DNA from 3 places in the Pinisolibacter sp. DMC100 genome. Region 3 is predicted to be linked to each of the others. Evidence: riboswitches for the same ligand, from Rfam matches in the RefSeq annotation. Region 3 holds a riboswitch; each other region holds the start of a gene.

Region 1 (3,203 bases), 100 kb from region 3:
GACCACGATGGTCTCGAAGTCGTCGTGGTCGTGCTCCTCGCCCTCGGCCTCGTGGTGCGAGGGGCGGGCGGCGAGGTCGTCTTCCGCGGCGGCGAAGAGGCCGAGGGCGACGGTCGGATCGACCCGACCCTCGGTCGCGCGCACCACCTTCACGGCGCGCGGAACGGCGGCGCGGATCTCGGCCTCGATCGCGGCGAGATCGGCATCGCCGAGGAGATCGGCCTTGTTGAGCACGACGAGATCGGCGGCGAGAAGCTGGTCCTCGTAGACCTCCTCGAGCGGATTGTCGTGATCGATCGCGGCGTCGTTCGCCCGCTCTGCGGCCAGCGCCGCCGGATCGTCGGCGAAGCGGCCGTCGGCGACGGCGGCGGCATCGACCACGGCGACGACGCCGTCGACGGTGAGCTTCGCCCGGATCTCCGGCCAGTCGAAGGCCTTCACCAGCGGCTTGGGCAGGGCGAGGCCGGAGGTCTCGACCACGATGTGCTCGGGACGGTTCGGCAGGGCGAGCAGGCTCTCGATCGCCGGCATGAAGTCGTCGGCGACGGTGCAGCAGAGGCAGCCGTTGGTCAGTTCGACCACGGCGGCGGGGCGGCAGCTCTCGTCGCCGCAGTCGGAGAGCAGCGCACCGTCGACGCCGACGTCGCCGAACTCGTTGACGAGAATGGCGATGCGGCGACCGCGGGCGTTCTCGATCAGATGGCGGACCAGCGTCGTCTTGCCGGCGCCGAGGAAGCCGGTGACGATGGTGACGGGGATCTTGGCGAAGGCGTTCACGGGCGGCCCTCCGGATTGGCGGTGGCGACCGCGAAGGGCGGGATGCGGCCGACGACGCCGCGGCGGAAGGCGACCGGGCGGCTCTTCCAGGCGATCAGACCGTCGTCGGTCTCGCCGTAGAGGCGGGCGGTGGCGACGATCTCGTCGGCGGCGGTCTCGTCGAACTCGCCGTAGAGATAGGTCCACTTGGTGTCGTCGGCGAAGCCGATGGTGACCGGGCGCTTGCACACCGACAGGCACTCGACGCCGACGACGCGGACGTCGTCGTGCGCCTCTGCACGGGCGGCGAGGGCGTCGTGCAGGCGGCGGCCGGCGCGCGGGGCGTCCTCGGCGTCGCCCTCGCGGCGGCAGTTGACGCAGACCAGCACCGTCGTCGGACGGGCGGTTTCGGGACGGGATACGGGTGTCGTCACGGCGATGCTCTCCTTCTCCGCCCCTCCGGCGGTCGGGGATTTCGGGCGCGACGGCAGGTCTCCTGGCTCGCGGATCGATCGCGCTGACGCCGCCTTCCCGGGGAAACCCAGTGGCATTCGGCGTCGGCACTCTCCGCTCACAGTTGCGGGGGCAGCCGCGGCTTGGAGCTTCTCGGGACCGAGAGGCTCGACCGCATTCCCTCTTCGCCCGCGGGAGTGCCCGCGGGACCGTCGACGCGGCGAGATAAGGGGCGTTTCACGCGACTGTCAAGGAAAGCGGCCGGCGAGCGCCCGCTTGGACCGCCGATTTCCGGCCGAAAACGGTCGGATTGCCCACCGTCTCGTCCGAAGGTCGCAGACGCGGCGCCCTGCGCGCGAGACATGCGATTTTCGCATACATGTGCGGTGCAGCAATGCATGAATGCGAATATTCGGTATCATGTTCCGAATTTTGTGAGCAATCGGTCGCAAGGCATTGAAATTGCCGAATCGGCTGCACGGCGGATTTGTCGCCGCGATCCATGCTGCACTGCTTTCAAATGCTTTCGTATGGGTTCGAGCCGGGGCTGTTGCTCGTTATTTCAATCGACGAGATCGAAAGACGCGGCTCGTTCGTCGCAGGGCAAGGGCGAGAGAGAGCGCTGGGCTTCGGTCGCGAGCATGTTCCGGGCGGATCGGGGCGATCCGTCCGAGATGAACCTGCCGAACCATGGATCGCCGTGACCGGCCGACCGATTGCCGTCGGTTCGCCGGAGAAGGCGGTTCGTCGCCGAAATCAGGCGACGGTGCCAAAGGGCCTCCCCGAGATGAACGTTGCGACCAAGCCTTCCCGGATTCTCGATTCCCGTCTCTTCTCCAAGGTCATGACGGCGGCCGAAGCCGCTGCCCTGATCCCGGACGGTGCGACCGTCGGCATGAGCGGCTTCACCGGCGCGGGCTATCCGAAGGCGGTGCCGATCGAACTGGCCAAGCGGATCGACGCGGAGCACGCGCAGGGTCGGCCCTTCAAGGTCAAGGTGTGGACGGGTGCCTCGACGGCGCCGGAACTCGACGGCGCGCTCGCCAAGGTCGACGGCATCGAGATGCGGCTGCCCTATCAGTCGGATCCGATCTGCCGCAAGCGCATCAACGCCGGCGAGATGGAGTACATCGACATCCACCTCTCGCACGTCGCCCAGACGGTGTGGTTCGGCTTCCTCGGCAAGCTCGACGTCGCGGTGGTCGAGGTCGCCGGCATCACCGAGGACGGGCTGCTGATCCCGTCGTCGTCGATCGGCAACAACAAGACCTGGCTCGACTGCGCCGACAAGATCATCCTCGAGGTGAATTCCTGGCAGAGCCTGGCGCTCGCCGGCATGCACGACATCTACTACGGCACCGACCGGCCGCCGCACAGGAAGCCGATCCCGATGGTGACGGCACACGACCGCATCGGCCAGCCGTTCTTCCGCGTCGATCCGTCGAAGATCGTGGCGATCGTCGAGACCGACGCCCACGACCGCAACACCGCCTTCACCGCCCCCGACGCGACGTCGAAGAAGATCGCCCATCACATCATCGACTTCCTCGACCACGAGGTGAAGATGGGGCGCCTGCCGGCCAATCTGCTGCCGCTGCAGTCGGGCGTCGGCAACGTCGCCAACGCGGTGATGGCCGATCTCGAGCACGGCCATTTCGACAATCTCTCGGCCTACACCGAAGTGCTCCAGGACGGCATGCTGCACCTGATCAAGTCGGGCAAGCTGACGCACGCCTCGGCGACGGCGCTGTCGCTGTCGGAGGAGGCGACGAAGGAGTTCCTCGACAACATCGACTTCTACCGCGAGCGGATCGTGCTGCGCCCGCAGGAGATCTCCAACCATCCGGAGGTCATCCGCCGCCTCGGCATCATCGCCATGAACGGCATGATCGAGGCCGACATCTACGGCAACGTCAACTCGACCCACATCATGGGCACGTCGATCATGAACGGCATCGGCGGCTCGGGCGACTTCGCGCGCAATGCCTATATTT
Region 2 (3,203 bases), on a different contig from region 3:
TGGTGCTGCCCGAACACCGGGTGACGGCTGTCGCGCTTGCGATCGCCGGCGTCGTCGATCTCGCCCGTCTCGCCCGCTGGGCCGGCTGGCGGACGACCGGCGAGGCGCTGCTGGTGGTGCTCCACGTCGCCCGCGTCTTCGTCGGCCTCGGCTGCCTCGCTCTCGCGGCGAGCATCGCCGGGGCGAACCTCGCCCCGACCGCAGCGCTCCACGCCTGGACGGTCGGCGCCATCGGACTCACCACGCTGGCGGTGATGAGCCGCGCCAGCCTCGGCCACGCCGGCCTGCCGCTCCACGCGACGCGGCCGATCGCGGCCCTCTACGTCGCCTGCACCGTCGCGGCGCTCGCCCGCGTCGCCGCCGGCTTCGGCTGGGCCGAATTCGCGCTGCTGCACGTGGCGGCGCTCGGCTGGATCGTCGCCTTCGGCGGCTTCTTCGCCATCTATCTGCCGATCCTCACCCGCCCCCGCGACTGAGGCGGCACGGACGCTTCCGGCAAAGAACGAGGGCGGCCCCGAGGGCCGCCCTCTTGCGTCGCGTCGCGCCGCCGATCAGTGGCCGGTGTGGTTCATGCCGCCGCCGGAATGGTCCATCGGCTTCTGCGCCTCGACGTCGAAGTCGACGTCGACCGAGCCGGCCTTCTCGAACACCAGCGTGCCCTTGAAGGCCTTGCCCACTTCGATCGGCCCGCCGAGGCCGATGAACATCACGTGGAAGCCGCCCGGCTTCAGCTCGACGGTCTTGCCGGCGGGGATCTCGATGCCCTTGTCGAGGGCACGCATCTTCATCACGCCGCCGTCCATCGACATTTCGTGGATCTCGACCGTCTTGGCGACGTCCGACTTCACCGCCACCAGACGATCGTCGGTGGTGCCGGTGTTCTTGACCGTGAGATAGCCGCCGCCGACCGGCGCCGCCTTCGGCGTGGCGCGGCTCCAGGGATGGTCGATCTCGAGGTTGCCGACCTTGTAGCCGTGGGCGAGCGCCGCACCGGCCGAGAGGAGGAGAGCGAGGCTGGAAGCGAACGCGAGGGTCCGGATGGTCTTCATGGGATCAGTCTTTCGCGTGGGGTGCGATCGGGCCGCGCCGCGTCGGGCGTCCGGGCCGTCGCCGGGAAGGAAAACGTCGGTGGATGGGCGGATCACGCCGCCGGCGGACCGCGTGCCGTCGCCCGCGGCGCGAGGACCGTCGTCCCCGCCTCGTCCCGCCACGCCAGCCGCTCGACCGCGACGAGCCGCGGCGCCGGCACCTCCGCCGCCGCCACGGCACCGAGACCGGGCGCGGAGAACAGCACGCAGGTGCCGCAGAAGTGATCGGCGTGGTCGACGCGGTGGCCGGCGATGTCTTCCGCCGCGCGTGCGGCGTCGACCGGCGCGGTGCAGATGCCGGCGACCGCGATGCCCGATCCTTCGACCAGATCGGCCGCGGTGACGAAGCCCGGCAGTACCCGCGGCGCGAAGGCGACGAGCACCAGCGCCACCGCGAGCGTCGCGGCGGCGACAAGGCGCTTCCATCGTCCGGGCGTCCACATCGTCATCACCCGACCATGACGGCGAAGACCGCGTCTCGTCAATCCGTCGCGGTCCCGCCCCCTCGCCCCGGCCGGCCCTTGCGCCGATCGCGACCGACGTCTACGATTCCGGGTGTGATGGTGCCGCGTCGGAGTCCTCCGAGGCGGTGAAAAGGGAACACGGAAGGGCCGAATCGCGCCCGAGCCGTGGCCGCCCCCGCGACTGTGAGCGGCGAGGGGTCCGGACGAAGATCGCCTGCGGGCGATCGGTCACTGATCGCCCCCGAGACCACCCGGGGGAGCACGATCGGGAAGGCCGTCCGGATCTCGACGACCCGCGAGCCAGGAGACCTGCCATCCGCATGAGCGTCGTTCGCGTCCCTCGGGCGGGGTGTCCCGGTAGGCGTTGTCGGAGTGTCCCGCGTCGCGGGCCTTCGCTTCACGGGCGACGCGCTCGTAGATCGAGGTGGAAGACATGCACATCATGGAAGGCTTCCTGCCCGCGCCGCACGCGCTCGGCTGGACGCTGGTCTCCGCTCCCTTCGTGGTCGGCGGCTTCGTCTCGTTGCGCCGCACCCTGCGCGAACGCCCCGAGGCGCGCCTGACGCTGGCCGCCGCCGGCGCCTTCACCTTCATCCTCTCGGCGCTGAAGCTGCCGAGCGTGACCGGCTCCTGCTCGCACCCGACCGGCACCGGCCTCGGCGCCGTCCTCTTCGGCCCCGCGGTGATGGCGCCGATCGGCGTGATCGTGCTGCTGTTCCAGGGCCTGCTGCTCGCCCACGGCGGCCTCACCACGCTCGGCGCCAACGTCTTCTCGATGGCGATCGCCGGCCCCTGGGTCGGCTGGGCGACGTGGAAGCTCGCCTCCCGCGTCGGCCTGCCCGCCACCGTCGCCGTCTTCCTCGGCGCGGCGCTGGCCGACCTCGCGACCTATGTCGTCACCTCCTTCGAACTGGCGCTCGCCTTCCCCGACCCGACCTCGGGCATCGCCGGGGCCTTCGTGAAGTTCGCCGGCATCTTCGCCGTGACGCAGGTTCCCCTCGCCCTGGCCGAAGGCCTGCTCGTCGTCGTCGTCATGAACGCCCTCGTCGGCCGCATTCCCGGCGCCTTCGACGGCAAGATCGCGGAGGCCGGCCGATGACCTCGACGCTGTCCAACCGCACCTCGATCGTCCTCCTCCTCGTCGCCACCGCCATCGTCGCGGCACCCCTGGTGCTGCCCTTCGGCGGCGAGTTCACCGGCACCGACGACATCGGCTCCAAGGCGATCGAGGCGAGCCACCCCGGCTACGAACGCTGGACCAAGCCCTTCTGGGAACCGCCGTCGAAGGAGATCGAGAGCGCGCTCTTCGCCCTCCAGGCCGCGGTAGGCGCCGGCATCCTCGGTTATGCACTGGGCCGCCGCAGCGGGAGCCGCCGTCGCGATGACGCCGATCGATAGGATCGCCGCCGGCAACCGCTGGCGCGACCGCTCGCTCGCCGAGAAGGCTCTGCTCGGGCTCGGCCTTCTCGCCCTCGCCCTCCTCACGCCGCCCTGGCCGACGGCCGTCGCGATCCTCGTGGTCGCGACGCTCGCCGTGACGTGGCGGGCCGGCGTGCCGCTGGCGACGTGGGCACGGCTCCTCGCCGCCCCGCTCGGCTTCGTGCTGACCGGCGCGGCGACGCTGCTCGTCACCATCGGACCGGACGGCATC
Region 3 (3,203 bases):
CCTTCGCCCGCCTGCCGGCGCTGGTGACGCCGCTGGTGCTCGCCCTGGTCTACATGCTGATGGCCGGCCAGATCCTCGCCCGGCCGCACGCGCTCGCCTGGTTGCCGACGGTCCTGTGGACGCTCGGCCTCCTCCGTGCGGCGGAAGAGGCCCGCGCGCCCCGCCCCGCACTCCTCCTGGTGATGGTGGTCTGGGCCAATCTCCACGCCTCCTGGCTCTTCGGCCTCGGCGTCGTGCCGATCGTCGCGCTCGAGGCGCTGATGCGGGCCGATCCGGCCGATCGCCGCGGTCTCGCCCTGCGCTGGGGCCTCTTCGGCCTCGCCGCGGCGTTGGCGACGCTGGTGCATCCCTACGGCTGGGGCACCTGGAAGGCCGCCTTCTCGGTGATCGGCATCGAGGGGCTGCAGGATTCGATCATGGAATGGCGGCCGCAGAGTTTCGCCGGCTTCAACCCGCTGGAAGCGGTGCTGCTGCCGGTGATCGCGTTGCTCGCCACGGCGGGCGCCCGCATCCCGCTCGCGCGGCTGCTGCTGCTGCTCCTGCTCTTCCACATGGCGCTCGCCCATGTCCGCCACACCGCGCTGCTGACGCTGGTCGGCACGCTGGTGGCGATCGAGCCGATCGCCGCCCGCATCGGCCGGCCGGACGGCGACGTCCCGCCCCCACCGCGGGCCCTGACGATCGGTGCCCTCGTCCTCGCCCTCCTCGCCGCGGCGACGCTGCCGCTGCGCGACATCGCCCCGCCGCGCGACAATGCCCCCGCCGAGGCCCTCGCCGCCGCCCGTGCCGCCGGCGTGACCGGCGCGGTGCTGAACGACTACGGCTTCGGCGGCTTCCTGATCGCGCGAGGGGTCCCGACCTTCATCGACGGCCGCACCGAGCTCTACGGCGGCAAGCGCGTCGCGCTCTATCGCAGGGCGGTGTCGCTGCAGGGGCTGTCGAGCTTCGACAAGGTCTTTTCCGATCCGAAGATCGGCTGGACGCTGCTGTCCACCGGCACGGCGGCGATCGATCTCCTCGACCGCTCGCCCGGCTGGCGCCGCGTCTACGCCGACGAGGTCGCCGTGGTCCACGCCCGCATCGTGCCCTGATCGTCGGCGGCGCGCTGCCCCCACGCCTCTTCGAAGACGAGGTCGTCGAGCGACAGCCGCTGCCGCCATCCCCGCTGCTCCAGTTCCGGCGAGGCGAAGGCGGCGTCGACCCGGCCGAGACAGAGGCAGGCGACGATCTCGATCGCCTCCGGAATGCCGAGCACGGCGCGCACCCGGTCCTTGTCGAGGATCGAGACCCAGCCGACGCCGATGCCTTCCGCCCGAGCCGCCAGCCACAGGTTCTGCACCGCGCAGACGCAGCTGTAGAGATCCGTCGCCGGATCGGCGCTCCGCCCCAGCACCACCGGTCCAGCCCGATCGCGGTCGCAGGTGACGACGACGACGACCGGCGCCTCGCGCAGCCCCTCGAGCTTCAGCCGGCGATGGATCGCCGCCCGGTCGTCCGGGAAGAGCGCCGCCTCGCGCTCGCGTGCCTCGAGGAAGGCGTCGTGGAGCTGCGCCCGCACCGCCGGATCGCGCAGGACGAGGAAGTTCCACGGCTGCATGAAGCCGACCGACGGCGCCCGGTGCGCCGCCTCGAGCAGGCGCCGCAGTACATCCGGTTCGATCGGATCCGGCCTAAACTCGCCGCGCACGTCGCGCCGCGTCGCGATGGCGCGGTAGACGGCGGCGCGATCGGCCTCGTCGAAGGCGGAGAAGTCGGCCATGACGAGACCGTCGCCCTCGGGCGGGACGGCGGACGACGACGACGACGGCGACGGCGACGGCGACGCATGATCGCCCGCGGCGGCGGGCGCGAAGGTGGTGCGCGACATCGATGATCCCCTCGTGTCGACGCGACCCGGCGCCGACCAGACGCTGGGACCTCTTCGGCTCGGCCGGTCTCCCGACTGAGGATCACCCCGCTCCGACGCCTTCCCGGTCGCCCGGTGGCTCTCCCCTCGCGGGGTGTCGGAGCAGTCCCCCTTCACGGTGTTGGGCACGTCGCGGACTTCCACCGCGTTCCCGATTCTCCCGCGTGGGCGGGCACCGAACCGCCGCGAGGGATGCCACGTCCGCGGGGTTTCCGGAAGTCCGAAACGAAAGAGCCCGCCCGGATCGCTCCGGGCGGGCAGGTCTTCTCGGGAGAAGGTCGACCGATCACTCCGCCGGAGCGGCCTCGGTCTGGTCGGCACCGGCCGGGGCGGCGACCGCCTTGGTCGGGTTCAGCGCGGCGTGGAGCTTGTCGCGATCGAGCTCGCCCTCCCACCAGGCCACGACCACGGTGGCGACGCCGTTGCCGATGATGTTGGTGAGCGCGCGGCATTCCGACATGAACTTGTCGATGCCGAGAACGATCGCCATGCCCGGGACGAGGCGCGGATCGACGACGGCGAGGGTGGCGGCCAGCGTCACGAAGCCGGCGCCAGTGATGCCCGAGGCACCCTTCGAGGTCAGCATGGCGACGACCAGGATGATCAGCTGCTGCTGGAAGGACAGGTCGAAGCCGAGCGCCTGGCTGATGAACAGCGTGGCGAGCGTCATGTAGATGTTGGTGCCGTCGAGGTTGAACGAGTAACCCGTCGGAACCACCAGACCCACGACCGGCTTGGAGCAACCGGCACGCTGGAGCTTGGCCATGATCTGCGGCAGGGCGCTCTCCGACGAGGAGGTGCCGAGCACGATCAGCAGCTCGTCCTTGATGTAGGCGAGGAACTTGAAGATCGAGAAGCCGGCGATGCGGGCGATGGTGCCGAGCACCAGGAAGACGAACAGCGCGGCGGTCAGATAGAAGGTGGCGATCAGGCCGGCGAGATTGCCGAGCGCCTGCGGGCCGAACTTGCCGATGGTGTAGGCCATGGCGCCGAAGGCGCCGATCGGGGCGGCCTTCATGACGATGCCGATGACACCGAACACGCCCATCGCGACGTCGTCGATCAGGGTGCGCACCGGCTTGCCCTTGTCGCCGAGCATCATCAGCGCGAAGCCGAAGAGGATCGAGAACAGCAGCACCTGCAGCACGTCGCCCTTGGCGAAGGCGCCGACGACGCTGTCCGGGATGATGTTCATGACGAAGTCGACCGACTTCTGCTGCTTCTCCGGCGCGGTGAACTGGGCGACCGCGGCGGCATTGCCCTGGCCGTGGAAGCCGTGGCCGGGAGCGACGATGTT

Evidence for each region. Region 3 has a riboswitch for cobalamin ahead of bluB (5,6-dimethylbenzimidazole synthase). Riboswitches for the same ligand answer to the same signal wherever they lie in the genome.
Region 1: another riboswitch for cobalamin. It lies ahead of ACT541_RS09965 (DUF1636 family protein); the one in region 3 lies ahead of bluB (5,6-dimethylbenzimidazole synthase).
Region 2: another riboswitch for cobalamin. It lies ahead of ACT541_RS13565 (energy-coupling factor ABC transporter permease); the one in region 3 lies ahead of bluB (5,6-dimethylbenzimidazole synthase).

The regions. Positions count from the first base shown of each region.
Region 1 covers NZ_JBQUZT010000002.1:220,056-223,258, forward strand. The annotation lists gene cobW (cobalamin biosynthesis protein CobW) at 1-777, opposite strand, end outside; gene ACT541_RS09965 (DUF1636 family protein) at 774-1,190, opposite strand; cobalamin riboswitch at 1,226-1,438, opposite strand; gene ACT541_RS09970 (acetyl-CoA hydrolase/transferase family protein) at 1,997-3,203, shown strand, end outside.
Region 2 covers NZ_JBQUZT010000003.1:97,749-100,951, reverse strand. The annotation lists gene ACT541_RS13580 (NnrS family protein) at 1-476, shown strand, start outside; gene ACT541_RS13575 (copper chaperone PCu(A)C) at 552-1,049, opposite strand; gene ACT541_RS13570 (hypothetical protein) at 1,142-1,531, opposite strand; cobalamin riboswitch at 1,633-1,883, shown strand; gene ACT541_RS13565 (energy-coupling factor ABC transporter permease) at 1,986-2,651, shown strand; gene ACT541_RS13560 (energy-coupling factor ABC transporter substrate-binding protein) at 2,648-2,950, shown strand; gene cbiQ (cobalt ECF transporter T component CbiQ) at 2,934-3,203, shown strand, end outside.
Region 3 covers NZ_JBQUZT010000002.1:118,394-121,596, reverse strand. The annotation lists gene ACT541_RS09535 (hypothetical protein) at 1-1,091, shown strand, start outside; gene bluB (5,6-dimethylbenzimidazole synthase) at 1,046-1,759, opposite strand; cobalamin riboswitch at 1,912-2,101, opposite strand; gene ACT541_RS09525 (dicarboxylate/amino acid:cation symporter) at 2,193-3,203, opposite strand, start outside.